Regions from separate parts of the Arthrobacter gyeryongensis genome, predicted to be linked through region 2. Evidence: predicted binding sites of a transcription regulator. Region 2 holds the regulator's gene; each other region holds the start of a gene.
The links. Region 2 encodes HrcA, which represses chaperone genes, less so after heat shock. Its sites were predicted from a motif close to TTNGCACTCGNNNNNNNCGAGTGCNAA; they were not measured.

Region 1: groES (co-chaperone GroES) is a predicted target of HrcA. The motif match lies at 1,953-1,979, and genes of this name have one in related genera.
Region 3: ABEA18_RS10310 (Hsp20/alpha crystallin family protein) is a predicted target of HrcA. The motif match lies at 5,945-5,971, and genes of this name have one in related genera.
Region 4: ABEA18_RS07035 (FmdB family zinc ribbon protein) is a predicted target of HrcA. The motif match lies at 5,388-5,414, and genes of this name have one in related genera.

The regions. Positions count from the first base shown of each region.
Region 1 covers NZ_BAABKK010000010.1:84,600-92,358, forward strand. Annotated here, with positions in the region: gene groL (chaperonin GroEL) at 1-1,421, opposite strand, end outside; gene groES (co-chaperone GroES) at 1,508-1,804, opposite strand; gene ABEA18_RS07100 (hypothetical protein) at 2,028-2,438, opposite strand; gene ABEA18_RS07105 (THUMP-like domain-containing protein) at 2,516-3,754, shown strand; gene ABEA18_RS07110 (shikimate 5-dehydrogenase) at 3,778-4,596, opposite strand; gene ykgO (type B 50S ribosomal protein L36) at 4,647-4,769, opposite strand; gene ABEA18_RS07120 (GTP-binding protein) at 4,836-5,996, opposite strand; gene ABEA18_RS07125 (glutamate--cysteine ligase) at 6,174-7,325, shown strand; gene tsaD (tRNA (adenosine(37)-N6)-threonylcarbamoyltransferase complex transferase subunit TsaD) at 7,362-7,759, opposite strand, start outside.
Region 2 covers NZ_BAABKK010000003.1:44,311-52,069, reverse strand. Annotated here, with positions in the region: gene hemW (radical SAM family heme chaperone HemW) at 1-579, shown strand, start outside; gene ABEA18_RS01880 (DUF4870 domain-containing protein) at 620-1,033, opposite strand; gene ABEA18_RS01875 (DUF3097 domain-containing protein) at 1,136-1,993, opposite strand; gene hrcA (heat-inducible transcriptional repressor HrcA) at 2,175-3,188, shown strand; gene dnaJ (molecular chaperone DnaJ) at 3,256-4,386, shown strand; gene ABEA18_RS01860 (16S rRNA (uracil(1498)-N(3))-methyltransferase) at 4,389-5,165, shown strand; gene ABEA18_RS01855 (GerMN domain-containing protein) at 5,199-6,086, opposite strand; gene ABEA18_RS01850 (PhoH family protein) at 6,508-7,596, shown strand; gene ybeY (rRNA maturation RNase YbeY) at 7,593-7,759, shown strand, end outside.
Region 3 covers NZ_BAABKK010000012.1:112-7,870, reverse strand. Annotated here, with positions in the region: gene ABEA18_RS10345 (CBU_0592 family membrane protein) at 319-693, opposite strand; gene ABEA18_RS10340 (aldo/keto reductase family protein) at 939-1,949, opposite strand; gene ABEA18_RS10335 (aldo/keto reductase) at 2,108-3,091, shown strand; gene ABEA18_RS10330 (hypothetical protein) at 3,156-3,587, shown strand; gene ABEA18_RS10325 (hypothetical protein) at 4,012-4,335, opposite strand; gene ABEA18_RS10320 (hypothetical protein) at 4,353-4,727, opposite strand; gene ABEA18_RS10315 (J domain-containing protein) at 4,762-5,223, opposite strand; gene ABEA18_RS10310 (Hsp20/alpha crystallin family protein) at 5,444-5,869, opposite strand; gene ABEA18_RS10305 (MerR family transcriptional regulator) at 6,002-6,292, shown strand; gene ABEA18_RS10300 (Gfo/Idh/MocA family protein) at 6,453-7,481, opposite strand; partial or broken gene ABEA18_RS10295 (sugar phosphate isomerase/epimerase family protein) at 7,556-7,759, opposite strand, start outside.
Region 4 covers NZ_BAABKK010000010.1:65,429-73,187, reverse strand. Annotated here, with positions in the region: gene ABEA18_RS07045 (AAA family ATPase) at 1-3,882, shown strand, start outside; gene ABEA18_RS24620 (hypothetical protein) at 3,892-4,137, shown strand; gene cpaB (Flp pilus assembly protein CpaB) at 4,143-4,961, opposite strand; gene ABEA18_RS07035 (FmdB family zinc ribbon protein) at 5,062-5,325, opposite strand; gene ABEA18_RS07030 (5-formyltetrahydrofolate cyclo-ligase) at 5,481-6,086, opposite strand; gene galU (UTP--glucose-1-phosphate uridylyltransferase GalU) at 6,204-7,109, shown strand; gene ABEA18_RS07020 (GNAT family N-acetyltransferase) at 7,116-7,736, shown strand.

The DNA.
Region 1 (7,759 bases), on a different contig from region 2:
TCTTCCAGCTCGGCAACCTTGGCGACGACGACGTAGCCGTCGAAGCCGGCGTTCTGGGCGATCCAGCGAAGGGGCTGGGTCAGGGCGCGGCGGACGATGCCGACGGCGGCAGCCGCGTCGCCTTCCAGCGCCTTGACGGCGGCGTCCTCGTCCAGTGCCTTGAGGGCGTGGATGAGGGCGGAGCCACCGCCGGAGACGATGCCTTCTTCAAGGGCAGCACGCGTGGAGGACACTGCGTCCTCGATACGGTGCTTCTTTTCCTTGAGCTCGACCTCGGTGGCTGCGCCGACCTTGATCACGCCGATGCCGCCTGCCAGCTTTGCAAGCCTTTCCTGCAGCTTTTCCCGGTCCCAATCGGAGTCGGTGCGGGTCAGCTCTGCACGGATCTGGGCGACGCGTGCTGCTACGTCCTCGGGAGTTCCGGCGCCGTCAACGATGGTGGTGTTGTCCTTGGTGACGGTGATCCGGCGGGCGCTGCCGAGGACCTCGAGGCCAACCTGGTCGAGCGACAGGCCGAGCTCCGGGGAGACAACCTGTGCGCCGGTCAGTGTGGCAATGTCCTGCAGCATGGCCTTGCGGCGGTCACCGAAGCCAGGAGCCTTGACGGCAACGACGTTCAGGGTGCCACGGATACGGTTCACGATCAGCGTGGACAGAGCCTCGCCGTCGATGTCCTCAGCGATGATGAAGAGCGGCTTGGCAGCCTGCAGGGCCTTCTCGAGGAGCGGCAGGAATTCCTGCAGCGAGGAGATCTTGCCCTGGTTGATCAGAATGAGCGCGTCTTCCAGAACAGCTTCCTGGCGTTCCGCGTCAGTGACGAAGTACGGGGACAGGTAGCCCTTGTCGAACTGCATGCCCTCGGTGAGGACCAGTTCGGTCTGCGTGGTGGAGGACTCTTCGATGGTGATGACGCCATCCTTGCCGACCTTGCCGAAAGCCTCGGCGAGGAGCTCGCCGACCTCATCGCTCTGGGCGGAGATCGCGGCAACGCTGGCAACCTGGGTGCCTTCTACTTCGCGGGCGTTCTCAAGAAGGCGGGCAGCCACGGCCTGGACCGAAACCTCGATGCCGCGCTTGATTTCGCCAGGGGCGGCGCCGGCGGCAACGTTGCGCAGGCCTTCCTTGACGAGTGCCTGTGCCAGTACGGTGGCCGTGGTGGTGCCGTCGCCTGCGACGTCATTGGTCTTGGTGGCGACTTCCTTGGCCAGCTGCGCACCAAGGTTCTCATACGGGTCGTCGAGTTCGACTTCGCGGGCGATCGTCACGCCGTCGTTGGTGATGGTGGGAGCTCCCCACTTCTTGTCCAGAACGACGTTGCGGCCACGCGGGCCAAGGGTGACCTTGACGGTGTTGGCGAGCTTGTCAATGCCTGCTTCGAGCGAGCGACGGGCAGCGTCGTTAAACGCAAGCTGCTTTGCCATGGTTGTGTCCTTTCAAGACGGAAAACCCGCACCGCTGATTCGACCGGAAGAAGTCCGACTTGGTCTGCGATGCGGGATCCAGGGAATTACTTAACGACGATCGCCAGAACGTCGCGGGCGGACAGAACGAGGTATTCGTTGCCGCCGGTCTTGACTTCAGTTCCGCCGTACTTGGAGTAGATGACGACGTCGCCAACGGTTACGTCGACGGGGACGCGGTTGCCGTTGTCATCGAAGCGGCCGGGGCCAACTGCAACAACTTCGCCTTCCTGCGGCTTTTCCTGTGCAGTGTCCGGGATGACCAGGCCGGAAGCCGTGGTCTGCTCTGCTTCGAGCGGGCGGACAACAATGCGATCCTCGAGAGGCTTAATGGAGACCGACACTCGGATCTCTCCTTTACGTGAGGTAGTACATGGACTATCAAACCAGGGGTGCCGTGGCGGGCTTACCGTCGTCGCGGTGCCGGTAAGTGCCTGGCGGCATGATTAGCACCCGCCTAGGGAGAGTGCTAATCAAGACTCTATGTAAGCATTAGCACTCGGTCAAGGCGAGTGCCAGAATTCCGTCATGGGTGAACGCCCAATAGCGGCTTCCGGCTCGAGTAGCTCATTGCCCGGCGAGGTCGTCGAAGTCAACGTCCTCGCCGTCGTCGTACTCTTCCGTCTGTGCGGTTCCGCGGTTCAGATAGAGCACTACGCCGCTGGCGAGCGCGACGACGCCGAACACCACCAGCCCGACGATCGCTCCGATGCGGGCACCGGTGTAGGTGTCACGGATGTCCCGGGCCTCATCCGTGGCGTCCTGGACGCTCTTTCCGGTCATGGAGTAGGTGGCCGCGTTGAAAGAGTCTAGGAAGAAAATAATGATCAACAGCGCGATGCAGACAATGGCAATCAAGGCACCCACGATGAGCGCAGGACGGGCATACTTGGAGAGATTTCCGGCGAAGGGACGTTTATCGGGGGCAGAGGGAGATCCATTGGCGTCGTCAGGCTGGCGTACTGGGTTGTCTTCCATGGCATCAACCCTATCCGCCCGAGCGCTCCCGGATCCCTCCCGACCCCGTATGACGGGCGGGCACTAGGCTAGTTCCCATGGCTGACACACCCCAGGAACAGATCGCACCCTTGCTGACAACGGAAGGTTGGGAACTGCTGGCTTCCTTGGGACCGTACCGCGATGACGAAGCCTTCGCCCTGAATGCCCGCCTGCGCAAAGACGGCCACTCCCCTGCGCTCGTTGCCGCCGTCCTCACCCAATCCAGGCTCCGCACCCGGGCCGAGGCCAAGTTCGGCGAATTCGCCCGGCAGATGCTCTTCACCCAGGCCGGCCTGGAACAGGCCACCCGGCTCAATGTAGCGGCCAGGCATGCCGAACGCTTCGCCAACGCCGGCACACAGCACGTCGCGGACCTCGGCTGCGGGCTTGGAGCAGATTCCATGGCCATGGCCTCCATGGACATCAAGGTCACCGCCGTGGAGCTCGACGAGACCACCGCAGCCTGCGCCACCATCAACCTCATTCCTTTCCCGCACGCGACGGTAGTGCACTCCGATGCAACCTCGGTGCCTCTCTACGGGGTCGACGGCGTGTGGCTCGATCCGGCGCGACGCTCGACGTCGTCGTCGGGAACCAAAAGGATCTGGGACCCCGAGGCGTTCTCGCCGCCGTTGTCCTTCGTTGAATCATTGGCCGCCACCGGCAAGTCCGTCGGGGTCAAGATGGGTCCGGGAATGCCGCACGAATCGGTTCCGGCCGGCTGCGAGGCACAGTGGATCTCGGTGGGAGGGGACGTCACGGAGGTCACGCTATGGTTCAACGACGTCGCCCGTCCCGGCGTCCGCCGCGCGGCCCTGGTGCTCGGGCCGCAGGGCGCGGCCGAGATCACCAGCAGCGCAGATTTCGACGGCGGCCCGGTGCCCGACGTCGGGCCCGTGGAGGGATACCTTTACGAACCGGATGGCGCGGTGATCCGCGCGGGACTGGTAGCCGATGTCGCGCTCCGGCTCGGAGGCCACTTGGTGGACCCACACATTGCCTACATTTGCGCTCCGGAACTGGCGGAGACCCCGTTCGCCCGCGCCTACAAAGTTTTGGAAGTCATGCCGCTGAACGTCAAGGCACTCAAAGCCTGGGTGAAGGCCAACGGCGTCGGCGTCCTGGACATCAAGAAACGCGGCACCTCCGTTACCCCCGAAGAGCTGCGGAAACAATTGCTGCCGGCCGGAAAGAACTCGAGCAAAGCCCGCGGCAACAAAACAGCAACCCTGGTCCTCACCAGGATCGGCGAGGAAAAGGTGGCTGTTGTGGTGGAGCCGGTAGCGGCTGCTTGAGCCGATCCCTGACTTGGGGCGCCCTATTGGGCGCGCGTGAACTCCTCGGCCGCGGCCACTTGCTCCGGCGTCGGCGTGATGCCCGTGTAGAGCACGAACTGTTCAAGGGCCTGGATGGTGGCTACCTCGGCGCCGCTGATCACGCCCTTTCCTGCCGCGCGGCCGGCCTTGATGAGCGGCGTCTCTGCAGGGAGGGCGACGACGTCGAACACTACCCGCGCGGCCGACACCGCTGCTTCGGGGAAGGACAGCGAACCGGACTCGGGACCGCCGGCCATGCCGATCGGTGTGACGTTGACGAGCACGTCCGCCGTCGACTCCCCTACTTCTGCTTGCCAGCCGAAGCCATAAAGCCCCGCGAGGGCTTGTCCGGGCTTTTCATTCCGGGCAACCACCGTGACGCGGGAGAATCCGGCGTCGCGGAAGGCAGCGGCGGTGGCCTTGGCCATTCCGCCGGAACCCCGGAGCAGCACGGACGACGCCGGATCGATCGCGTTGCGCTCGATCAACTGGGCGATCGCGGTGTAGTCCGTGTTATATGCCGTGAGTACGCCGGCGTCGTTAACGATCGTGTTGACCGAGTCAATAGCGGCGGCCGAAGCGTCCATGCGGTCGACAAGGGCGATGACGTCTTCCTTGTACGGCATCGAGACGGCGCAGCCGCGGATGCCCAGGCCGCGCACGCCGGCGATGGCGTTCGGAAGGTCGGTGGGAGCGAAGGCCTTGTAGATCCAGTTCAGGCCGAGCGCCTCGTAGAGGAAGTTGTGGAAACGCGTTCCGTTGTTGCTGGGCCGGGCAGAGAGAGAAATACAGAGCGTCATGTCTTTATTGAGGATCGGCATAACGGGGTTTCCTTCGCGTAGCGGGTTCTCTGCCCAGCCTAGACGGGGAGCTAGCCTTGGCGCGCCTTGAAGCGCGGATTTAGCTTGTTGATGACAAAGGTGCGGCCGCGCCGGCGGACCACTTGCGCGCCGGGGATCTTCTTGAGGGCACGCAGCGAATTCCTGACTTTCATGGGGTTCTCCTTCTCGGGTTTTGACTTGGTTGATGGGGGCTTTGTTCCGCCGGGGCTGGTGCTCGGCTACAGGGTGGATTCGAGTTCAAAAGGGTCCTCGAGTCCGGCGAAGACGAGCCTCATCTCGGCTTCGCTCAGCGCACATCCGTCCAGCAGGGCCCGGATTTCCGCGGCGTTGACGTCGTCTCCCCTTCCGGTCACGGCAAGCACCGTCCCCCGGTCGCCGAAGCGGGGATGCCAGTTGAGAGCGGCGTCGACGTCGTGGAGTCCGTTTCCGTGCTTCAGGCCATTGCCGCTAGGGACGGGGCCGATGCCGGCGTCCGCCAGCCACTCGCCCGTGCTCTCAAGCCAGACGCGCGGCCCGATGCCCTGCACCGCGATCCGGACTTTGGCAGCCGACGCAATCCACAAGCGGCCCCGCATCCAGTGGCATCCCTCGGCCAACTTGGGCAGCGCCTCCTGGAAGCGCCTCGGATGAAGGGGTCGCTCCACTTTGTGGAGCACGGTCCGGAAACTCCCCGACTCCTCCTCGAGCGGCACCCTCACGGAACCACGACGGACTCTCGCGAGAGCCTCGGCGCCGTCGTAGCAGCCGGGCCGGAAGTCGTCGTCGCCCGCGGAAATGGCTGCGTGCGGCGCGAGCTGCCCAAGAAGTTCCACGCCGTGGGTCCACGCCTCGCTTGAGTCCGGGCGCAATCCGGTGAGCTCTGCCCCAAGACCGGCGTGCACCATGACAGTATCCGAGTGGCTCAATTCCCCGATGAGAAATTCTCCGCTGGTGCGCTCGTCCTCGGGCATGGCCGTAAACCCGGATTCATACAGCGTGTGTTTGTCCCAGATATGGTCTTCCAGCCCGGAGGGGTCAATCGCCAACACCGCGTTGTCGATGACGGCGGGCCGCTCCAGGCCGCGCTTGAGTTCGGCCACCGCCATCTCCACGGAGACACCCGGTGGCAGGCCCAGGACGATGTGGTCGTGTCCCGACGCGGCGAGGCGTTCCGCCGTCGGGACAACATCGAGACGGACCGTGCAGCTAAGGCAACCGTGTTCCAAAGCGGTTTGAGCCTGCTCCACCAGTTGGCCGTTGCGGAAGATCCTTCGCAAGACAATGGACCCGTCCAGGAGGTCGTGCAGGACAACCACCGAATCTCGATGCGTCCGCCCAAGCCTGGCGGCGGCTGCTTCGCGGCATTGGCTGTCCAGTGAGCTGACAACAGAAAGATGCATGCCAATAATCTTAGATGCAAATCATTCTCATTAGCAAGCCGATTCGGCTTCCTGTTTTACCTTGAGGTTCCCATCATGCGGTACCGTACCGCCCCTGCATTAGACTTGAGCCAACCGCTGACGGCCCCACGGCGGGCATTGCTCAGGGCGTTTTTGGCAAATACCGAGGGGACCCACGTGCAGATTGATTTCGCTTCATCCAGGCAGTCGACTCTGGGGGTGGAATGGGAGCTTGCGCTCGTCAACGCACGCACCGGCGAATTGGTCTCGGTGGCGAATGAGGTCCTGCGGGGCGTGGCTTCGCGGCATCCGGATTTGAACGAAGACGACGAGCACCCGCACATCAAGCGGGAACTGCTCCTGAATACCGTGGAACTCGTCACCGGTGTGTGCAACACCGTCAAGGAAGCCAAGGAAGACCTGGCCCGCTCGCTGCAGGCCGTCAGGGAAGTCACCGACCCCATGGGCGTGGAGCTCTTCTGCGCCGGAAGCCATCCTTTCAGCCCGCCGCAGCTCCAGCCGGTCTCGGACAAAGAACGCTATGCCAAACTGATCGACCGGACCCAATGGTGGGGACGGCAAATGGTCATCTACGGAGTCCACGTCCACGTCGGCCTGGATCGGAGGGACAAGGCGCTCCCCATCCTCGATGGCTTGGTCAACTACTTCCCCCATTTCCAGGCATTGTCCGCTTCGAGCCCGTTCTGGGGCGGTGAAGACACGGGCTATGCGTCACAGCGCGCCCTCATGTTCCAGCAGCTTCCCACGGCCGGATTGCCTTTCCAGTTCCCCAGTTGGGCCGAATACGAGTCCTATGTCCAGGACATGTTCACCACTGGAGTGATCGACACCCTGTCTGAAATCCGCTGGGACATCCGGCCCGTGCCGAACTTGGGCACCATCGAGATGCGCATTTGCGACGGCCTGGCCACCCTCGAGGAGGTCGGCGCCGTTGCAGCCCTGACCCAATGCCTGGTGGACGAGTTCTCCACCATCCTGGACAACGGCGGCAGCATTCCCACCATGCCGCCATGGCATATCCAGGAAAACAAGTGGCGCGCCGCCCGCTACGGCATGGAAGCGATCATCATCCTCGACGCCGAGGGCAATGAGCAGCTCGTCACTGAGCACCTGAAGGAAACGCTGCTGCGCCTGGCACCTGTCGCGGAAAAGCTGGGTTGCTCGGCGGAACTGGCCGACGTCGAAAAGATCATCGCCCGCGGAGCCGGCTACCAGCGCCAGCGCCGCGTCGCGGCCCAGCACGACGGCGATCTTCACGCGGTTGTCCAGGATCTCGTAGAGCAAATGCGGTCCGTTCCGACCTCCTAGCCTCCGGCCGTATAGCCGCCCGCCGGATTCCCGCGCCTACACCGAAACGGTAGTCACCGGCAGGGAAGAATCCGGAGCGAACGCGACGCCGCTGGGAGCGATTCCCGCCATGATGAGCTGCGAGCCCAAGGCCGCCACCATGGCGCCGTTGTCGGTGCACAGTGGCAGCGGCGGCACATGCAGGGTGATCCCGGCGGAGCTGCAGCGTTGCCCTGTCAGCTCACGGAGCCGGGAGTTGGCTGCAACGCCGCCGCCGAGCAGGAGATCCGTGATGCCGTTCTCCTTGCAGGCCAGCACAGCCTTGGACGTGATGACGTCCACCACCGCTTCCTGGAATGCAGCAGCGATGTCGGCGACGGGAACCTCCTCACCGCGCGCTTCGAATTGTTCAACGCAGCGCGCGACGGCGGTCTTGAGCCCGCTGAAGGACCAAT
Region 2 (7,759 bases):
CCGGACCACATCAGCGCCTATGCGCTGATCGTTGAAGAAGGCACGAAGCTGGCGGCACAGATCCGGCGCGGAGAAGTTCCCGGCATCGACGACGACGATCACGCCGCCAAATACGAACTCGCCGATCAGCTGATCAGCGCCGCCGGTCTGGACTGGTACGAGGTCAGCAATTGGTCCCGCACTCCCGAACAGGCGTGCAAACACAACCTAGCCTATTGGCGGGGAGACGATTGGTGGGGCATCGGACCCGGTGCGCATTCCCACATGGGCGGCGTCCGCTGGTGGAACGTCAAACACCCCACGGCCTATGCCAACAGGCTCGGCAGCGGGGTGTCTCCGGCCGCTGGACGTGAAACGCTCGACGCCGGTACCCGGGAAGTGGAACGCATCATGCTGGAGGCTCGGCTCGGCACCGGGCTTCAAGTCGACGCGCTCGACAAGGTGGGCCGCCACGCCGTCGCAGGCCTCATTGCCGACAGCCTGGTTGAGCCTGGTGCGGCCTTCCAAGGACGGCTGGTCCTGACTCTCAAGGGCCGGCTACTCGCAGACGCCGTGGTCCGCCGGATCCTTCCGGACTAGCGCGAGGTGCGGGAGTTACGTACGGACCCGCGAAGACCGGCTACTTGATCCAGCGCAGGTTGAAGCGGTAGCGGTGCGGCTGTCCGTGGTTGACGCGGATTCCGGCTGACACCGAGAAGCATGTCACGGCGACCCAGATTGCGGTGGCAAGGACAGCGAACAGGTTTCCGACGACCGGGAGCAAGACAAGGACGTTGGCGAGCACTGCGGCAATCGTCGGAGGCAAGGTGAAGTTGAGCGCTTCCTTGGACTCCTGTGCCGTGAAGGGGCCGCGTTCGCGGAAGATCAGGTAGATCAGAAGCGAAGGAACGCAGCCAAGGATCCCGCCGAAATGTGCCAGTGTTGCCCACTGCCGGTCTTCCGAGGCGGTCAAGGGCAGCGCGTTGGCAGGAACGCCGTGGTACTGGGACTGGCCCGAGGTGCCATCCCGATCGTCAGGAGCGTTGTCTGCCACAGTATCTTCCTTCGAGTATCAATCGGTGCAGTGTTGCTGTCCCAGAATACTTGCTCGGCACGCGATCAGCCGACCAACTCCTCTGCCCGGGGCGCGCAATCGTCACGGAACAGTCAGGAAATCGATCACTTCTTCCACGCGGCCCAGCAAAGAGGGCTCCAAGTCGGCGTAGCTGTGGACGGCGCCAAGAAGCTTTTGCCAACCCAGCCCTACATCTTCGGCCGTCTCATGCGGCCAGCCGAACGACCTCAGGATGCCGGTCTTCCAATCCGTGCCACGCGCGATGGTTGGCCATTGTTCGATCCCCAACACCTTGGGCCGGATTGCCTGCCAGACATCCACGTAGGGATGTCCCACGATCAGGACGTTTCCCGCGGCGCCCGGCAGTGTCATGGCGTCGGCAGCAATCCGCGACTCCTTCGAATCCGGTACCAAGTGGTCCACGAGGATTCCGAGCCGGCGCCCCGGGCCGGGGGAGAACCCGGCAATGGCCGCTTTGAGATCGTCCACGCCGTGCAAGGGCTCGACGACGATGCCCTCCACCCGAAGATCATCTCCCCACACCTTTTCCACGAGTTCGGCGTCGTGCTTGCCTTCCACCCAGATCCGGCTCGCCTTGGCGACTTGGGCCCGCTGCCCGGCGACGCGGACGGATCCCGATGCCGTCCTGCCTGCTTGCGCCGCGGCATTTGCGGCCGTGGCGCGTGGAGCCGGCGGCACGAGCTTCACCGCTTGTCCCTCCAGGAGGAATCCAAATCCGAGCCGGAACGATTTGGCCTTTCCCCGCCGATCCTCAAGCACCACAATGTGCATGCCTCCGGACTTCTCCACCCTGGTCACGGCCCCGACCCAACCGGACTGCACATCCTCGAGAACCATCCCGCGTTCAACGGGCACCTCAGGCAGTTGCCGTTTGGCAGGCGAGGAGAGGTCTTGCGGGCCCCAATTGTCGTAAGACACGGTCTTCACACCACTTTGCGCTAGGGGGATCGTTGACGGTCCGTGGCATTACCCACGGCCGCGCGGGAATCATGTTCGCCGCGAGCGGTACCAATGCTAACAACGAGGTGGCTCATACTAGACTTGTTAGCACTTGGGCATGTTGAGTGCTAATTATTTAAATGTTGATTGGAGGTGGGCAGTGAGCGAACCACGCAAGCTTGAAGTGTTACGCGCCATCGTGGAGGACTACGTTCACTCCCGCGAGCCCGTCGGCTCCAAAGCCTTGGTCGAACGGCACCATTTGGGAGTGTCGAGCGCCACCATCCGCAATGACATGGCACTTCTGGAAGAAGAAGGCCTCATTGCCGCACCGCACACGAGTGCCGGCCGCATTCCCACGGACAAGGGCTACCGCCTGTTCGTCGACCGCATCTCCGAGGTCAAGCCGCTTTCGGCTGCCGAGCGCCGGGCCATCCATTCCTTGCTTGAGGGACCCGACGACGTTGAGGACATCCTTGAGCGCACCGTCCGGCTCCTCTCCCAACTGACCAACCAGGTCGCCGTCGTCCAGTACCCGCACCTGAGCCGCGCACGCGTCCGGCACATTGAGTTTGTCCTTTTGGCACCGCGCCAGGTCCTGGTGGTGTTGATCGCCGATTCGGGCAAAGTGGAACAGGGCGTTGTGCACGCAGCGACGGACGCCACCGACGAAGAGCTCATGGCCTTGCGCGCGCGGTTCCTTGGAAGCATTGCCGGCTCCCAGCTCGACCTCATGCCGCAAGTCCTGCCCTCGGTGGTTGCCCTGTGCCCGCCGACGCTTCGCAACCTTGCAGGCGCCCTTGCCCACGGCCTGGAAAGGCTTGCCGAACGGAGCCGCGACGAGCGCATGGTCATGGCAGGCACGGCAAACCTGGCCCGCTCCAACGTGGACTTCCCGCTGAGCATCGGTCCGGTCCTCGAAGCACTCGAGGAGCAGGTGGTCATGTTGCGGCTGTTGTCGGATATGGCGGAAGACCCCCGCGGCGTCACGGTGAGCATCGGCCGCGAAAACCCTTATGACGGCCTCTCGGAGGCTTCGGTGGTTGCCACGGGCTACGGTCCGGGCAGCAGCGCCAAGATCGGCATTCTTGGACCCACCCGCATGGACTACCCCAACACCATGGCGGCCGTCCGTGCCGTCGCACGCTACCTTTCCCGCATTCTGGGCGGCTGACAGCCTCGGCTGGAAGGCGCCTCGCAAGAAACGCAGTGGAACCGTAAACAAGGAAGAGATACCGACTTTGAGCAGTCACTATGACGTTCTGGGCGTCTCGCCGGAAGCAACCGGCGAGGAGATCAAAAAGGCCTACCGCAAACTCGCACGTAAGCTGCACCCCGATGTGAACCCCGGGGCCGGCGCAGCCGAGGAATTCAAGGCGGTGACCCACGCTTACGAGGTCCTCTCCGACCCCCAGAAGCGCCGCGTCTACGACGCCACTGGCAACGAGAACGGGACCGACAACGGTTTCGGCGGAGGATACGCGGGCCAGGGATTCGCATTCCAGGACATCTTCGATACCTTCTTCGGCGGAGGAGGTGGCGGCATGCAGGGCCCCGCATCACGTATGCGCCGCGGGCAGGACGCCCTGATCAGCGTTCGCATCGACTTGCGTGAGGCCGTTTTTGGTGTCAACAAGAAGCTTGAGGTGGACACCGCTGTCATCTGTCCCACGTGCGAAGGCTCATGCTGCCGTCCGGGCACCCACCCGGAGCGCTGCGACATCTGTGGCGGCTCGGGCCAGGTCCAGCGGGCTGTGCGCTCGATCCTCGGCCAGGTCATGACAGCCGCACCGTGTGGATCGTGCGAAGGTTTCGGCTCGATCATCAAGGATCCTTGCAATGAGTGCAACGGCCAGGGCCGCGTCCGCAGCCGCCGTTCACTGACCGTCAAAGTGCCTGGCGGCGTCGCTACCGGGACACGCATCCAGCTGTCGTCGCAAGGCGAAGCAGGTCCCGCGGGCGGTCCTCCCGGTGACCTCTACGTGGAGATCCGGGTCAACAGTGACTCCACCTACATCCGCGAAGGCGACGACCTTCACGCCACGCTGAGCGTTCCGATGACTGCCGCGGCACTGGGTACCGAGCTGCAGCTTGAGACTTTCGACGGGCTCCAGGAGATTGACGTCAAGTCCGGCACGCAGTCCGGCGAAGTCATCACCCTGCGTGGACTCGGCGTCACCCATCTCCGCGGCTATGGCAGGGGAGACCTCAAGGTGCACCTGCACGTTGAGACGCCCGGCAAGCTCGACGCCGCACAGGAAGACCTGCTTCGCCAACTGGCGAAATTGCGCGGAGAGCAGTTCACTGAGGGCAAGCTTGTGGCCAGCGGCGGTATGTTCGCGAAGCTGCGGGACAAGCTCGGTAACCTATAGCGGTGAGCAACCCCGTATTCTTCACAGCAGCCGGAACGCTTGACGGGCTCGGCCCTGGAGACACTTTCGTGCTCGACGGCGCCGAAGCCAGGCACGCTGTCACCGTCAAGCGCCTGGAAATCGGCGAAGCCGTCGATATTGCCGACGGTGCCGGAAAACGGCTCACGGGCACCGTGACCGAATCCGGGCAGGGAACCTTGACGGTCCTTGCCACCGCTGTCCAGGAGGAGTACCAACCAACCGTACGGCTCGTGTTGATCCAGGCCCTCGCGAAGGGCGACCGTGACGAACTTGCTGTCGAGACGGCAACGGAACTCGGGATCGACGCCGTCGTGCCCTGGCAGGCGGAGCGTTCCATCGTCCGTTGGAAGGGTGAGCGGGCCGCCAAAGCCCACGCGAAGTGGCAGTCCGTCGCCACGGCAGCCGCCAAGCAGGCGCGGCGCGCCTGGATTCCCGAGGTGCGTGCCGCCGTCGACGGCTCCGGCCTGGCTGCGGCGGTTGCCGCGTCTGACTTGGCGATCATCCTGCATGAGGACGCGAAACGTCCGCTGCGGGATGTCCTGGAGAAGTGGCAGGCCGAGGTTTCCGACGCGGATACCGGAGCGGGTCGGGAAGTCCTGCTCATCGTCGGCCCGGAGGGTGGCATTTCACCGCGCGAAGTGACGAAGCTCAGCGACGTTGGCGCGGTCACCGCGCTCTTGGGCCACCACGTGCTTCGCTCGTCGACGGCGGGACCCGCCGCCGTCGTGCTGGCCAGTGACATTCTGGGGCGCTGGTAGCCTGCAGCGCCCGTCCTGGATCAGCGCACGTCCTCAGCGAACGCTGAAAGCGCGCGTATCCGTCGCGACGTCGGCGTCGTTGGGTCCTACCAAGGAAACCCGCAATTCATAGCGGCCCGCTCCGAGCCCCACTGTGAGGTTGAAGGCTCCACCTTGTCCGGGAACGGTAGAAGCAGTGGTCTGCCCAGCGAGGTAGGAGGACTTGTCGCCGTTTGAGTTCTCGCGGAGGATTTGCCAATGCAGTTTCTTCGAGGGGTCCGTGCTCCGGCCGTTGAACTTGACGGGACCGGCAGGCAAGGTCAGATCCTCTTGCGGGTCGATGATCCACACCGGCGCCACCATGGATGCGTCGCGGACCATCGGATCGCCCAGTTTGACCTGCCCGAATGCCATGTAGTCCGTGTGCCCGTCCACCAGGATGGTCACCTTGATCTGCTGTCCTGAATCGATCAGCCCTGAACTCGCGGCCGCTGCGGTGGCCGTATAGACGAGTTCCTGGACCGCCCGCTGTGCCATCCCGGCGTCGAGATTGGAATTGAACGCGTCACGGGAAACATCGACAGTGACGACGTTCTTACCGGAAATCGAGGTCGCCAGGCTGCCTGGGTTCTGCCACGGCGTGAAGAAATCGTGATCCAACGGCTTCTGGGACATCATGATCCGCAGGGCCGTGGTGATGGGGTTCTCGTTGCCAGGGTTGTCACGGAATTCGCGGTACAGGAAGGTTTCCGTGTCGCTACGCCCGATCCAGTACACGGGGATCTTGTTTGAGGCCTGGGTTGTCTCGAGCGGAGCATTGCTGTCCGGCACCGTCTGCAGCGCAACTGTCGGGGTGGGGATCGGAGTCGTGGATCCCTGTCCTGTGCGATCGGCAATGCAGCCCGACAGGAACAAGGCAGCCGTCAAAGCGGTCACAAGCATCGCGGAGCGTTTCCGGATGCGTGTGCCGTGTGGAGTGACGGCTGGCCTGGTGATGGTGGATTCCTGCTCGTGTTCGGCCGCGGTGGTGCGGGGGAGGCATGCGCCCGGTGGCCGGGCACAGGGGCATTTTGCCCATGAATCAGCTTGTCACAGTCTCCTGGGCCCCGGCTGGCGTTTCGATACCCCGGCGGCCAACTGCAATCCGATTGATACGAGGTCGATGCCGAGTTGATACCAAAGCGGCATGGATCGGCCGCCCGCAGCCCCGCCGGGCACGGCCCGGAACCACCCCGGAGACTGGCTGGCGTAGGATTGAAAGCAATCCGAGGCCCGCGATCGTGCGCCCATCCAGCAGACGGACATCGGAGAAAATCGATGGACATCACCAAGCCGGAGGAGCAGAGGCCGCAAGGCCAGCACTATGACAGAATCATTGAACGGGCGGCCCAAGGCCGGCAGCGTTGACACAGGTCCGGCCGAGTTCCCACACTCTGTCCCGGGCGCCCGGACGGAAGTTGTCATCTTTGACAACTCGGATCAGATGGTTCAGACCCTTGGTAGCCATGACGAGGCGTTGCGCTACATCGAAGCCCAGTTCCCCGGCGTCGACTTTCATGTGCGCGGCAACGAGCTCTCCTTCAGCGGACCGTCGAGCGATGTTCCCCGGATTATGCGGCTTCTGGAGGAAGTCCGCGGCCTGGTCGGCAAGGGGACGGTCATCACCCCGGACGTGCTCCAGCAACTTGTGTCCTTGTTGCGCAGCCAGTCCCTGCAAAACCCCGTCGAAGTCCTGACCCACAACATCCTTTCGAGCCGCGGGCGCACCATCCGCCCCAAAACGCTCAACCAGAAGAACTATGTCGACGCCATCGACGACAACACCGTGATCTTCGGGATCGGCCCTGCGGGCACGGGCAAAACTTATCTGGCCGTCGCCAAGGCTGTTCAGGCACTGCAGCTCAAGGAAGTCAGCCGTATCATCCTGACGAGGCCGGCCGTCGAAGCCGGAGAGCGCCTCGGCTTCCTGCCGGGGACGCTGAGCGACAAGATCGATCCGTATCTGCGCCCTTTGTACGACGCATTGCACGACATGATGGACCCGGAATCGATCCCGCGGCTCATGGCCGCCGGGACCATTGAGGTAGCACCGCTCGCCTACATGCGTGGCCGCACGCTCAATGACGCGTTCATCATTCTTGACGAGGCGCAGAACACCACCGCGGAACAGATGAAGATGTTCCTGACGCGGCTCGGCTTCGGTTCCAAGATGGTTGTCACGGGTGATATCACCCAGGTGGATCTGCCCTTCGGCGCCACCTCGGGTCTGCGCATCGTCCAGGAAATCCTCAACGGAATCGACGGCGTGAACTTTACGATGCTGGACGCGTCCGACGTCGTCAGGCACCGGTTGGTCGCCGACATCGTGATCGCGTACAGCAAATGGGATGAAAAGCACCGGGCTCGTGTCCAGCACACGCCGATCCACGACAAACGGGGAGAACACAGATGAGCATCGAGGTCAACAACGAGTCCGGCGTCCAGGTGGACGAGGCACAATTGGTGACGCTTTCACGCTTCATCTTCGAGCGGCTCTACATTCACCCCCAGGCCGAACTTTCCATCCTCCTGGTGGATGAGCCTGCCATGGAAAAGCTCCACATCGAGCTCATGGA
Region 3 (7,759 bases), on a different contig from region 2:
CAGACTCATATACCAGTTGTAGATCTAAAAGATACCACCGGGCCTCTTTCTTCGTAAGCGTCCCAGCAATGAGGAAGAACTGTCCCGTAAACGGAGTGTTGTGGCGTACGGGATTCGGCCCAAGAGCTGTGAGGACTCAGCCCTCGCGCGAGGAGTTGAACTGCAGCTTGTCCAACGCAGGCATGGGAGGCCCAATGCTTGTGACGAGCACGCCGTCCGATAGGGAATGGGCGAGCAGCTGAAGCCGCAGAATGGCTCGGCCAATTGGCCGGTCAAGTACTCACAGTGCGTCACCGGCATATCAAAAAAGGGTCCGGATCATCCAAGTGGACGTTGTCCGTCAACATTGCCGTAACTGGAACCAGTGAGGGTCTCAACAACTGCTAGTTGGCCGGACGTGTCAGGCAGGCCGGGGAATTGAACCGTCTGGGTATCAATGGCTGCCTCGGGCGGCTGGCCCGCCGAACGAATGCGAAGAAGCGCTATGGCGGAAATGAGGAACCACGCCATATTCGTGACCACAGAGGGCCATGCTTCGTGGAATGCGCCATTGACAATGAAGGCACAAGCACCGAGGAGGTTTGCGGTCTGGAAGCGCCTGCCCGGCCTCGCCCAGCCCATGGAGACAGACAGATATGCGCTTAGGATCACACCCGCCCCTGCCCAACCTGCGATTTCCCACAGCAGATCCATGGTGTCCTTTCGGGAATGCGTTGCGTCTTGCTAGCTGCCATGCGGGGCGCTGGTGGATGTCGTGAGGAGTTTACTTGCGTTGACGGCAGCTCGCGAATGGATCATGCGGTTTTGGCCTGGTGGACATCTTCCTTCAACGTCCGAGGCGCAGACCCATTGGTCGGTTTGGACGAGGAAGTCTAACGGGGGTGGCCGGACGTCCCCTGCCGAAAGCTGGGCGTCCGGCCGTCCCTGCCGTTTAGCGCTTATGCTTCCCGGGTGGCGGGTGAGGAATCTTTGGTCCGGGCGGGGTCGCGTTCGGCGAGGGCGCCGATTGCGGTGTCGATTTTGTCCATGATCTCCTGATCCAGTTTCACCCCGGATGCGGCCACGTTGGCCGCGACCTGCTCGGGCCGGGACGCGCCCGTGATGGCCGAGGCCACGTTCTGGTTCTGCAGGACCCATGCGATGCTCAGCTGGGCCATGGTCAGTCCGGCTTCTTCAGCGATCGGTTTGAGCTTCTGGACGCCGGTCAGGACCTCGTTGGACATCCAACGCTCGATCATCTGGGCTCCGCCCTTGGTGTCGGTCGCCCGGCTGCCCTCGGGAGAAGGTTTCCCGGGCTCGTACTTGCCGCTCAGGACGCCCTGGGCCATGGGGGACCACACGATCTGGGAGAGTCCGAGTTCTTCCGACGCCGGCACCACTTCGGCCTCGATGACCCTCCACAACATGGAATACTGCGGCTGGTTGGATATCAGCTGGAACCCCAGATCTTTGGCCAGTGCGTGGCCGTCACGGATCTGCTCCGCTGTCCATTCGCTCACGCCGATGTACAGGGCTTTGCCTTGCCGCACGATGTCCGCGAAGGCCTGCATGGTTTCTTCCAGCGGGGTCTCGAAATCGTAGCGGTGGGCCTGGTAGAGGTCCACGTAGTCGGTCTGCAGGCGCCTGAGGGAGCCGTTGATGGATTCCGTGATGTGCTTGCGGGAGAGCCCGAGATCATTGTGGCCCTTGGGCCCGGTGGGACCGAATACCTTCGTGAAGATCTCCAGCGACTCCCGGCGTTCGCCCTTCAGTGCGTTGCCGAGGACGGTCTCGGCCGCGGTGTTGGCATAGACATCGGCCGTGTCGAAGGTGCTGATGCCGGCGTCGAGCGCTGCTCGGACGCATGCGGTGGCGGTGTCGTTCTCGACCTGGGAGCCGTGGGTCAGCCAGTTGCCGAACGTGATTTCCGAGATCTTGAAGCCGGAGTTGCCAAGGTACCTGAATTCCATTTTTAATGACGCGCTTTCTCTTGTCCGTGATGTTGGCCTCCGTAGACTACGCGTCCGACAGCATCTTTTGTCCAAGCGTGGCTGGCCCTTCGGGTCCTAGGATCAGCTGGCCCCCTTCCATGCGGACGGGGCGGTTGTGCCGTGGTTATAGTCGAAGGATGAAGCAGCGAGTATTGGGCAAGACAGGGCGGTCTGTCTCCGTTGTGGGGCTGGGCACGTGGCAGCTCGGTGCCGACTGGGGCAACGTGGATCCGAAGGAAGCCAACGACATCCTGGAAGCCGCAGTGGATTCCGGGGTGACCTTCTTCGATACCGCCGATGTCTACGGCGACGGGCGGAGCGAGCAAGCCATCGGGACGTACCTCGCTGCCAATCCCGGACTGGACATCACGGTAGCCACCAAAATCGGGCGGCGCCTTGAACAGAAACCCGAAAACTACACACTCGCAAACTTCCGGCAATGGGTTGACCGTTCCCGGCGGAACCTCCGGACGGAATGCCTGGACCTGGTGCAGCTGCACTGCCCACCGACCCCGGTTTACAGCCGCCCTGAAGTCTACGATGCGCTGGAGACGCTCGTCGATGAAGGCGCAATCAAGGACTACGGCGTCAGCGTTGAGCGGACCGGTGAAGCACTCGAGGCCATCAAGCACGGCACGGCGACCGTTCAGATCATTCTGAACGCCTTCAGACTCAAACCCTTGGACGAGGTCCTGCCCGCGGCGAAGAACGCCGGAGTCGGCATCATCGCCAGGGTCCCTCTGGCTTCGGGCCTGCTCTCGGGCAAGTACTCGAAGGACACGCTCTTTGCCGATAATGACCACCGGAAATACAACCGGGACGGTGCAGCATTCGATGTCGGAGAGACCTTCTCCGGAGTTGACTTTGAACAGGGCCTCAAAGCGGTGGAAGAATTCAAAAAGCTTGTCCCGTCCGGAGCAACAACAGCCCAAGCGGCCATCGCCTGGATCGCGGCGCAAGACGGGGTCAGCACCGTCATACCAGGGGCCCGAAGCCCCGAACAAGCCCGCGCCAATGCCGCCTCCACCCAAATACTGGACCACCTAGGCCCGGACTTCGAGAACAGCGTCAGGGAAATCTACGACACGTACTTCCGCGAGAGGATCCATTCCCGCTGGTAAACCCCGGAAGTCATCTTCGGCCGCTCGGATTCCCGTCTGGCCGCGAAGATCATAGGGTTGGTAAATGAGCGCACCGGATACCACACACGACTGGCGGCCCCTGTGGGCACGGCTCAACGACGGCGAGGAAACACTACCCGTCGGCGTCCTGATGACCGCCCCGCCGGGCGACGTCAACAGCGCGCCGCCGCTGGAGTCCGAGTTCGGCGTGTTCGAGGCGCCCTTGGAGGATTACGACGTCGTGGAGCTGACCCGCTTCGACCGCCCCCTGGCGCGGGGCCGGGTGGCGTTCGGCGATGGATTCGCTGTGGTGGGCCCGGTGCGCGCAGTGGACGGCGACGCTGTGGCGCTCGATCACGAGGCCGTGGTTCTGGCCCGCCTGGCGGAGGAAGCCTTCGTCGAGGGCGCGGATGTTGTCTATGCGCCCGTGGACGTCGGGGCAGCGGACCGGTACGAGGCCCTCGGCTGGACTCGGGCGGGCGAACTGGCCCCCTAAGAGCAATGCCGCTTTTAGAGCTCGCTTGCGTTAATTTTTCGGCATGGCGCGTAGCGGTTGAATCGACGGCCGTGGCGCAAGAACAGGTGTGCACAATGTGCACACTCATGCCGGCGGACTGGCCCTTACCGGGGCCGGGCCGCCTCGGACATGTCATTGCCACAAGTGCTGCCAAAACAGGTAGCCGGTACTCAAGTGCCGGGCCGTTCCGCGGCCTACGATCGGCACGAGGGCGTTTCCCTGGAAGATGCTCTCGGCGGTAGCTGCGCCAGTGCCCGGCACAGGGTGACACCGGGCATTGGCGCGTTACCTTGGCCCCGATCCATCGTCCGTGGGCCGTTTGCCGCGAAGCAGCAGGGCACAGTTTTTGCAGACCTGCAGCGGCGTGGGCGCCGGACACGAGCCGGAAACAGGGCCCGGCTCGTCATAGCGTCCGGCCGGGCGGTGACCGCCTGCTCTGTCTGGGGTCCGCCGGGGTTTGGGCGCTGCTGTTGAGGATGTAGTCCACCGCGGCTTGCCCTGTCATGCGCAGGCCAGGGAAGGCCCTGCCCTTTCGGGTCTTTTCCGGGTGAAGCCCCGCGAGGCGCAGGGCGGTGCGGAAGGCGCGGTCGGGGAGGGGGACTTTGCGGTTCAGGGAGCACCAGCTGACGTAGAGCCCATAGAGCGCGTCGGCGTTGATCCCTGAGTCGCTGGCGTCATCGTGAACAATGCAGTCTTGGAGGAATTGCCTGATCTGTGGAGGCGTCATGGTGTGTTCCCGAAGATTCAGGGTTGGGTTCCGTAGATGAATTCCTTGGCGTGGGCGACGGCTTTTCGGAAGGCGTCGTTGCGGAGGGTGGCTTGCTCGGTGTTCCTGGTGTCGGTTTCGAGGTAGTTGGTGTAGCCGGGGCGCAGGACCCAGATGTCGCCGGCCGGGGGAAGGTAGAACACTCCGAAGGAGCGGTGCTGGGGGTCCTCGGTCCAGATGGGGACGACCGCGACCGCGGCGCCGGTGTCCGGGTTGATCCATTGGGCCCGGGGCATGGGTTGTTCGTGGGTCTCGGGGTCCAGGAACGGCGCTGTTCCTTTGCCCCACCGCTTTTCGAAGCGTTCGTAGAACGCGGGCATCAACTGGCTGTCATACGGGCGCCAGGCACTCATGGGGGCTCCTTGGACTTGTGTGGTTTTCCGGCTCTCAGCGCCTGATCTGCAGGATCAGCGTGTAGCCGGTTGGTGGATATGACCGTTGCCGGAGCGGCATTCCGGGGGGCCGTCCGGCGGGCGGCTCCCAGATGACCGGTCCGATCAGCAGCGACGCGGCGGGAAGCAACTGCCCCGGGATGCGAACGGAGGCGGCGCCGGGCCGTTGGGGCTTGGGGTTCGCGGCCGGACGCGGGCGCTCCCGGTCGTAGGCGGCCCGTTTTTCCGGGTTGCCGAGGATGGCGTAGGCGGCCATGATGTCCCGGAGCTCCTGCAGCTCTTCTTGCGTCTCCGTATCCGGTTCCGTCGGCCCGGGGCGGGTGGGGTGTTCGCGGGCCGCCCGGGTGTCGGGGTGCAGGCCGCGGATGAGCGTGCGGTACGCGCGGGTCACCTCGCGCGCCGTGGCGGTGGGGGCGATATGCAGGATGTCGTAAAGGTCGGGGCCGTTGTTCCTCATCGTCGGGGGTGGTGTGTGTTTTAGATGCGGGCTGTTTCCGTGGGCGGGGGAGGCGGATGGTCCCCGGCCTGTTCGGCCGGGGACCATCGCTGCGGGAGTCATCCCCGGGGCCTCATCCATCCGTGCGCTGGCTGCGCTGTGGCGTGGTCTGTGAACTCGACCGCCCTCTTCACATGGTGGGGCACTGTGGTGCTCCCGGTCCGGGAGGCTGCGCCGGCGGTCAGGCGTTGATCTCCTGGCGCTGTTTTCCGGTGGTTTCGATTTCGATGCGGCGCGGTTTTGCTTTTTCCGCCACCGGAATGCGCAGGGTCAGGACGCCGGCGTCGTAGTTTGCTTTGACGCCTTCGGTGTCCAGCGCGTCGCCGAGGATGAGCTGGCGGCTGAAGACGCCGCGGGGCCGTTCGGAGGCAATCAGTTCCGTGCCCTCGCCCACGGGGTCCGGGCGTTCGGCCTTGACAGTCAGGACGTTGCGTTCGACGTCGATGTCCACCGAGTCCACGTTGACTCCGGGCAGATCGAAGGCGACCACGAAGTCCTCGCCTTCCCGCCAGGCGTCCATCGGCATGGCCGCTGGCCGGGCTGTGGTGCCGAGTACCTGTTCGGCGAGCCGGTCGAATTCACGGAAGGGGTCCGTTCGCATCAGCATGGTGTGTCACTCCTTGCAGATCGCAGTTTTTTGTTGTTAATCCAGCCGATCTATGGTGGCTGGTATATATTTCTTATAGCACTGCATATGGGTTAGGGCAAGCCGATTTTCGAAGGATTTTGGAGGTGCCCGATGGGCAAGGCCGAGGACCGGGGGAGGGGCGTGTATGCGATTTCCGTTGCGGCCGAACTGGTGGGAACGGGTCAGCAGAACCTGCGCCTCTACGAACGCAAGGGCCTGCTGGAACCGGGCAGGACCCTGGGCGGGACCCGCCAGTACAGCGAGAACGACCTCGTGACATTGCGGCGGATCGGCGAGCTTCTGGACCTGGGCTTGAACCTGGCCGGCATCCGGATGGTCCTGGTCCTGGAGGCCGACAACCGGCGCCTCGAGGCGGAGCTCAGGTCCGCGAACGGCCTTTGAGGACCTCCGCGAGCTGGGCCGTCTTGTTTTCGAGCCATCCACGGGCCAGATCTGCCAACAGGAACGGATCACGCGGCACCGACCGTTTGATCCGTCTCCGGCTCCCATTTACGACGTCAATTGCGTGATCGTTGCGGACCGCTAAAGGATTCTTCTGGCGTTAGTAGTCGTTTGTCTCGTTTCGGGTGTCGGCACGGGGTTCCAGTCCGATAGCTTTGTAGCAGTCGTCGATTAGTTCCATCGTTTGGACGGCGTCGTCGCTGTCTGTGGGCATAGGGATTCCGTGCCGGATCAGGGCAGCGAAAGCGTCCAGTTGATAGGTGTAAGAGGATCGTGTGCCCGGGTGCTCGATCCGTTGACCGTGAGTCGTTTTCACCTCGAGGCTGTCATCGGTATGAGGGAGGATGAAATTTGCCACTGTGGCTTGTCCCTTGCTTCCAATGGCGCGGTAGGTCATTTCGGCCCGGGGCCCGTTCATGTCGCATCGTGCCGTTGCGGTGATTCCGGAGGGATAGACCAGCTCAGCGTCAACCCATTCGTCCACTCCGGGTAAGCCGGTCCGTTCGGCTCCCCGGGCGGTGATGAGCGTGGGATTGCCGCCCGCCAGGGGGGCCATGGCGCGGATGGCGTGGAGGCTATAGCAGCCCAGGTCCATGAGTGCTCCGCCCGCGAGTGGCAGTGACCACCGGGGGTCTTCGGGTGGCGGGGGTGGAATCATCACCATTGTTTCCACACGCTGCAACTCGCCGAGTTCCCCGGAGGCGACCAGTTCGTGGAGTCTCTTCGTGACAGGGTGGTAAAGATAGTGGAAACCGTCGACGACCTTGACCCCGGCGCGTTTGCCTGCATCCCGCACTTCTCTGGCTTCCGCTGCGTTCGCTGCGAACGGTTTCTCTGACAGGACGTGTTTTCCCGCCGCGATGGCCGCAAGGTTCCATCGTGCGTGGAGCGAGTTAGCCAGCGGGTTGTAAATCGCTTCGACCTCCGGGTCATGGACAAGATCTTCGTACGAGCCGAGTACCCGTTCGACGCCGTACCGGTCGGCAAAGTCCTGTGTCCGGTCCCGGTCGCGGGCTGCCACGGCCACCAGCCGCGCACCTGTAAGCCTGGCAGGTTCAACGATGGATGTCGGGCTGACGCGGGACGCTCCCAGGATGCCGATGCGCAGCGGTGCTTCTTCTGGATCCAATTGTGGAGTCCTTTCTGGTTTCTGGTGTCGCCTTCGCCCGCCTTATTGGTCGCGGCGCTTCCCGCCACGGTGAGCTACTGCTTGAAGGCGGCGTCGAAGCTGGTTTGGGAGGGCGGGAAGTCGAACTTCTTGAGGGCGGCGAGGGCTTCGGGGGCGCCGTGGAGGCGATCCATGCCGGCGTCCTCCCATTCCACCGAGATGGGTCCGGTGTAGCCGATCGCGGTGAGGGCGCGGAAACTCGATTCCCAGGGCACGTCGCCGCGTCCGGCGGAGACGAA
Region 4 (7,759 bases), on a different contig from region 2:
AAGTCGTCTCGAGCTATAACAGAAAAGAAGGCAGCGGTGTCAGTAGGTCAAAGCCACGAAGGGAGTTCTGTAGAGCTCCGGAAATGGCTGTCAGGGCTCAAGCCCGTGACTGGCGCGGACACCATGCTGCGCTTCGTCAAGACGCCGGAAGGTTCGATAGACCTCAGCAACGGCCACCCTTCAGGCCTGGCACAGCTCCTCGCCGGGCGCCGGACCCGGCTTTCCACCCTGATCCGCGATCGCCAGCAGTATCTTGTTGCCGCGCGTGCCGCCAGGAACCTTCGCTCGAAGATCTTCGAACTGGGAAACGACCGGGGGATCGACGCCGGTTATCTGTCCTGCGGCACCGTCGTGTGGACCTCGGCCGTCGGCGGAAAGCCCCAGCGAGTCTCCGCCCCTGTCATGTTGGCCGCGATCTCACTCACGGCGCGGCCGGGCGAAGATGACTACGAGCTGCAACTGACCGAACAAGCGGGCATCAACCCGGCGTTGGTCCGGCACTTGAAGACCGTCCATGGAATCGTCTTTGATGTCAACGCCGTGAGCCGCATGGCCTACAACACCGCGCGCCTTGACCCCCTGCCGGTCCTCGACCGTCTTGCCACACTGGTACAACCGATCCACGGTGCGGAAGTAACCCCCAATCTCCTTATCACGACGTTGGCGGATCTGTCCGGGAACTTGGACGACCCCTGGATCAACGAGAACAGCAGCGTCGTTGCCTCCCTGTTTGAAGCCGCCAACGGCGGCGAAGTGGAACCCGAACCCATCAAATCCGGACGGTTCCCGAACCTCGACGAGCGCGACCCCGCCGAAGAGTCGCTCCTCCTGGATGCGGACTCGGATCAGCAATACGTCGTGGATGCCGTCCGGGCAGGGGACTCGCTGGTAGTGAGCGCCCCCCCAGGCAGTGGCCAGACACAGACGGCCATCAACGCGATCGGTGCCCTCGTCAACGAGGGGAAATCGGTGCTTGTAGTGGGTGACCGGCGGGCGAGCCTCAACGGCCTGGCGGCTCATTTTGAAGCCCTGGGCCTTGAATCGATGCTGTTCAGGCCGGGCAACGGTGCCACGCCCCAGCAGCTCAAAGGCCAGCTGGTCAGCGCGATCATCCGCAACGAAAAGTCGCTGGAACCGCAACTTGCGAATCTCCACAAGACCCTGACCGAGCACCGCCATGCGCTCATGGACCATGTCGCGTCCTTGCACAACGTGCGCCAGCGCTGGGGATGCTCTCCCTACCAGGCAATGCAGTCCCTCGCGGAACTGACCTCCATCCACCCGGCCCCCGCCACGACGGTGCGCTTGAAGCGCAGTGTGCTGGACAATATCAAAGACCGGGCTGAGCTGGCTGAACGATTGCGACGCGCTGCCGAGCTTGGCAGCTTCAGCCGTGCATCGACGTCTAGCCCCTGGTACGGCGCGCGTCTGGTCACGCGCAAGGAGACCGAGGAAGCCCAGCAACTGGCCAGTAGTGCCGCCGAACAACTTCCCCTGTTGCGCGAACGGATGAACCAGGTTGCGGGGGACTCCGAAATCCGGCTTGGGGCGAACTTCGCCGAATGGGGCGCGCAGCTTGAGCTCCTGATGGCGGTGCGGGAAAGCCTGGATAAATTCACCCCCGATATTTTTGACCGGCCGGTCCACGATCTGATTTCGGCTACCGCTACCTCCGCTTGGCGCCGTGAGCGGGGAGTCGAGATGCCCTCGATGCAGCGCTCCCGCTTGCGTCGCGTGGCGAAGGAATATGTCCGCCCTGGTGTCCACATTGCGGATCTGCACAGCTCCTTGGCGCTCGTTCAGGAACAGCGGGCACTGTGGGCCCAGTACGCGACCAGCCAGCGCCATCCGGCAGTGCCGTCCGGACTTGCGGACCTCGGCGCCAGCTACCGTGAACTGGACCGGGATCTGCGCCGTCTGGGCGATTGCCTCAAACACACGGCCGGTGGCGGCGACCTCCACGCGAGCCGTTACGAAGATCTCATGGACCGTCTTGAGCGCCTTGTGGCGGACACGGGAACCCTTGAGACGCTCCCGGAGCGCACGCTTCTGGTCGAGAATATGCGCGAGCACGGACTCGCCGAGCTTCTTGCTGACCTGGCTGAACGCGAAGTGCCTGCCGAATCCGTTGCCGCGGAACTTGACCTCGCCTGGTGGCAGTCTGCCCTGGAAGCGATGATCAGCGGTGACGACTATCTCGCGATGTCCGACGGCGATTCCCTCCGCCGCCTCGAAGCGGAGTACCGCCTGGCTGACCACGCGCACATCGCCAGCGGAGCCGCCCGGCTCCGGTGGAAACTCGCCGAAATGTGGCGGGCTGGAATTGCTGAACATCCCCGCCAATCGGAACTCCTCCGGAACCTGATCAAGGATGGCCGCGTTACCCTCTCGGCGCTCAGCGCCCAGGCGCCTGCCCTTGTCTCCCGCTTGGTCCCCGTTTGGTCCATCAGTCCGTACCTGCTGACCAGCCTCTTGCCCGCAGAGCAGAAATTCGATGCGGTGGTGATTCTCGACGCCGAGAGCACATCCTTGCAGGCCGTGCTGCCGGCGATCGCCCGGGCCCAGCAAGTGGTTGCCTTTGGCGACGCGAAGATCGCCAATGCCCGCACTTTCAGCGTTGCGGTGGAGCCACCCATGGCCGGTGCCGCAAGCCAGGACACAGTGGACAGTGCATTCACTGCTTTGGCCCGGGTCCTGCCCACGTGGCAGTTGAACTGGGTGTATCGGGCGGTTGACGAAGATCTGGTGCTCCAGTTGAGCAAGAACTACTACAACGGTGGTCTGCGTCGGCTGCCGGACGGGCAATCCGTCACGGGGCTGGACCGCTCGGTAGTAGTTGAATACATCCCGGATGGCACCGGCTTGCCGGGGGCGGATCACGAAGGTGTTGAATCGGTCGCCGCCGAAGTGAACCGCGTTGTTGACTTGGTGTTTCAACATGCCAGCCTTCGGCCGCGGACCTCGCTCGCCGTGGTCACTGCAAGCCTTCGCCATGCGGCAAGGATCGGCGAAGCCATCAGGCTCCAGCTTCCTAACTATCCGCTGTTGTCGGGTTTCTTCAACGCCGGTGCGGAGTCCTTCCGCGTGGTGGACTTGGAGCGCGCACAGGGACTGGTCCGCGACCACATCATCTTCTCCTTGGGCTTCGGGCGCACTCCGCATGGCCGGGCGCTGCACAGTTTCGGGCCCCTGTCCGTCGAGGGCGGCCGAAACAAGTTTGCCTTGGCAATGACCCGTTCCCGGAGATCGTTGCACGTCCTGAGCTGCTTCCGTCCGGAGGACCTCGATCTGGACCGGCTGGCTCACGGCGCCGTTGATTTCCATGAACTCCTTGACCGTGAACTGTCCGGGAATTCTGAACTGGGGACACCAGCCACCAGGGCTGCTGCCAGCGAGCAAGCGCTCGGTGAGGATCCGTTGGTGGCGGATCTGGGCGAGCGACTCCGTGCCCGTGGAGCCCGGGTGTGGCACCACTATGACGGAGCCTTGGACATTGCCGCGGCAGCCGACCCCGTGCACACCATAGGCCGTGATGACACCGAAATGCCCACCCCGGTGGCCATTGAATCGGATGGCACGGAACGATACCGCCGCATGAGCGTCAGGGAGCGCAGCCGGCTGCGGCCCCAATTGCTGGAACGACTTGGCTGGCGTTACATGTCCTTGTGGACCATTGAAGTGTTCACTGATCCTTCGTCCTGCGCCGACCGCATCGGGTCCTACTTGGGACTGGAGAAGCCGGTTGCACCCTCGTACGGCGCAGTCCAGGATGGATTCCTGGACATTGATGTTGAACAATTGGAACTGGACAACCAGGCGGAATCGGCCGCGGCCGGACCTGGCAGCCCGGAAGGCCCTGGCTCGGGACCGGCGATCCCCTAAGGAAGCGCAATGGCGGAAAGCAAAAGCACTCAATCCAAGCACCCTGCGGACGCCAGTGCCGATGCGGTAGGCGCTGACATCGAGTTGGACGAGCAGGAGAAACCAAAAGTGAAACCCGCGCCCGAGCGGAAGCAGGCGGGAGAAAGCATTCTGCCCAAGAAAGCCTCCGAGGACGATGCTCGCCGCTGGGGTGATGAGCCTGGCTACGACCACGACGCCTGGCTGAAGGAACAAAGGCCCCCGCACTGGGGCTGAATATTTCATGACCGGTTGTCAGAGGGATTGACGAGGACAAAGAACAGTTTCCCGCGAGTGGAAGCTCCGGCGAGGATTTCGGCCTGTTGCGGATTGGCGGCGACCACCACAAGGCCGTCCGCCTCGTTCGTGCCCAACCATTGGTTCGCTTTGCCTCCTTGTGCGGATGTCCACAAAACCGGGACCGCAGGTGCCAAGAGTTCGGATTTCTTGGCAGGCCCTTCAAGTCCATCTGCCGCGGTGAGCACAACGTTGACCAACTGGCCGGGCGAGATGAGCTGAATTGAAGCGGGATCGGCCATGCGAAGTGGAACGGCCGCCGTCGCGGGCGCGGTTCCGGTCAGCAGGCCCGGTCCCAGGAATTGGGCGTCTGTGGGGATCTGCCCCTTCTGCAGCGGCGAGGCAAGCTGCTTTCCGCCGTATCCGGTTCCCGGGGTGAGCGCCCCGGCCGGAATTCCATCAGGAAGGACATCGAGGGGTTTGAGGTCGGTATCCGTCAAAGTGGACCCGGCGGGAAGATCCCGCGCGGCGGCCAGGACCGTGGCTCGTCGCTCCGAAGCGGGAGTCAGCTGATGGACTGCGATCCCGGCGGCCACGCATAGCAAGAGCGCCACGACGAGGCGGCGGTTGCGGTTTAACCAGCTACCGAAGCTGCGGTGTTTGGATGGTCCCGCGCTAGCGCCCCGGTGCCCGCCGGCCCTGAAGGGAAGAGCTTGAAGACGGCGGGTGCGGGACCTGTTGATCGGTGCGAGGAGTCTATCGCGCGGAAGCGACAATGATCCGGCGGACAGGGGGTCCGGGGGTACGTTCGGGGTTGCGGGCATGGTGCCACGCTAACCGGGCACGCCGGCCCGCGGCAGGGCTTTATTGAGCTATGTGGAACGTTGAGCTATGTGGAAAACCGGGAGCAGCTGGAAACAGCGATCAGCTCGCGGCAGCCGCCGGAACCGACGCTGGAGCAGAAGGCGCAGCTGGTGCGGCGGGAGCGGCCGAAACGGTGCTTCCCTTGGAGTCCCGGGAGTCGGTGCGGTAGAAGCCCGATCCCTTGAAGACGACGCCCACGCTGTTGAACTTCTTACGCAACGACCCCTGGCATTCAGGGCAGTCGGACAGGGAGCTGTCCGTGAACGACTGAACGATGTCAAAGGCATGTCCGCAGTCTTTGCAGGCATAGGCATATGTGGGCACTGGTGATCCTCCTCCGGGACGAACTACAGGTCCTGTGCTGCCAAGGCGGATTGTTCCGTCCATTAGCAGTCCCAGGGCCTGAGTGCCAATTCTATCATCCGGAGTCGGGGCCGGTACCACAAAATGTGGCGGAGTAGACAGGCCGGAAGCCCCGATCAATCGGCCGGAACCAGCCGGACGATCCGGTAGGGGGTAAGTGCCTCCGCCACGGGCTTGTCGAACGATTCGGCCGGGATCGTCCCCGCGGCCAGTATTTCGTGGTCATATACGACGGCGACAGTCGGCGGACGGTGCCCGTCGGCGTCGAGCTTGTCAAGGAGCCGATCGTAGTAACCGCCCCCTTGGCCGATTCGGTTTCCGTCTTCGTCGACGGCGGTGGCCGGGAGGAAGATTCCAGTGGCATCCCTGATGACGTCGCTGTCGAAGCGTTCGCCCACCGGCTCGTCAATCGGTGCGTACTTTGAGCGGACAAAGGCCGTATCCGGTGTCCAATAGACCCAGCTCAGAAGCCGTTCCGGTTCACAGACGGGAAGAAGGATCCTGTGGCCGGCCGCGTGGAGCGCCGCAAGCAAGGGCATGGTCGGCGGCTCGGCGGCTACTCCGACATAGGCCGCAAAAGTCGACGGTTTCCCCCGGGCTACGGAATCCGCCCAAGAGAGGCCACCGAGGGCAATCCCCGTTCCAGCGTCAGCGCGCTGTTGCGTTGTCAATGTCAGCCGGCGCTTGCGGTAGTCCCTGCGGATATCGTCTTTCAAAGTCATTTTTGCTCCAGTTCACGCTGCTTTGCGGCTTGAGGACGGGGAAGAAACAGCGGAGTCCCTTCTATCCGCACAGGACCCTTTTGCCCAATGTCCAGCTCCTTCCGTTAGATTAGTCCGGTGACTTCCAACAACTGCACCGTCCGCAAGGCCGTTATCCCCGTTGCCGGACTCGGCACCAGGTTCCTGCCTGCTACAAAAGCCATGCCCAAAGAGATGCTCCCGGTAGTCGACAAGCCGGCCATCCAATATGTCGTCGAAGAAGCCGTGAGCGTGGGACTCAACGACGTCCTCATGATCACAGGCCGCAACAAACGTGCGTTGGAGGACCACTTCGACCGGGTACCGGCTTTGGAAGCGACCCTCGAGGCCAAGGGTGACACCACCAAGCTGGACTCGGTGCAGGCTACCAGTAACCTCGGCGACATTCACTACGTGCGTCAGGGTGACCCCAAGGGGCTGGGACACGCGGTGTTGCGTGCAAAGCAGCACGTCGGGTACGAACCTTTTGCCGTTCTTCTCGGTGACGACCTTATCGACGCCCGGGACACACTCCTGAGCGACATGATCGAGGTCCAGCACAAAACCGGTGGCTCCGTTGTGGCCCTCATCGAAGTCGAGCCCTCCCAGATCAGCGCCTACGGTTGCGCGGACATCGAAGATATCGGCGAGGACGGCTACGTCCGCATCAAGCAACTTGTGGAAAAGCCTGCTGTAGATGAAGCTCCTTCCAACTTGGCCGTTATCGGCCGCTACGTGCTTCACCCCTCGGTTTTCGACGTTCTCGAGAAAACCGAACCGGGCCGTGGGGGAGAGATCCAACTGACGGATGCGCTTCAAGTACTCGCTGCGGGCGATGGCGAAGGTAGCGGCGTCTACGGAGTCGTCTTCCGCGGCCGTCGGTACGATACCGGGGACAAGCTCAGCTACCTCAAAGCCTGCGTCCAGCTTGCGTGCGACAGTGAAGACCTCGGGCCTGGCTTGCGTGAGTGGCTGCCGGGCTTTACCGCCGGCCTCAGCAAGTAGCTGCGCGTGTGGGGGTCGGCCATTTGGCCGGTGACGCTGGAGAGCGGCGACCTCATCTTGCGTCCCATTCATTTCCGGGACAAGAAGGAGTGGACCGAGGTCCGCTCACGCAATAGTGAGTGGCTGGCGCCTTGGGAAGCCTCCAACCCGGCCCCGGGCGGTCGACTTCCGAACTACCGGCAGATGGTGGCCTCCCTTAACGCGCAAGCTCGGCAAGCCAGTGCCCTTCCGTTTGTGATCACGGAGCGGATTCCCGGGTTCGCGGAGCCCAGGATCGTCGGGCAGCTGACGGTCTCCTCGATTATGTGGGGATCGGCGATGACGGCCACCCTTGGCTATTGGGTAGACCAGGCCCGGGCCGGCCGCGGAATAGCGCCCACTGCGGTTGCCATGGCGACCGATCATTGCTTTGGGGCCCTTGGCCTTCACCGGATGGAGATCAACATCCGGCCCGAGAACGGGCCGAGCCTGCGTGTCGTTGAGAAGCTGGGATTCCGTGACGAAGGCCGCCGGGAGCGTTTCCTTCACATCAACGGCGAATGGGCCGACCATCGAAGCTTTGCGTTGACCTCGGAGGAGGTCCCTGGGGGTTTGCTGGCTGCTTGGTTGAGACGCGGGGCCAACTAGTCCGCCGGGGTGGATGAGAGTCG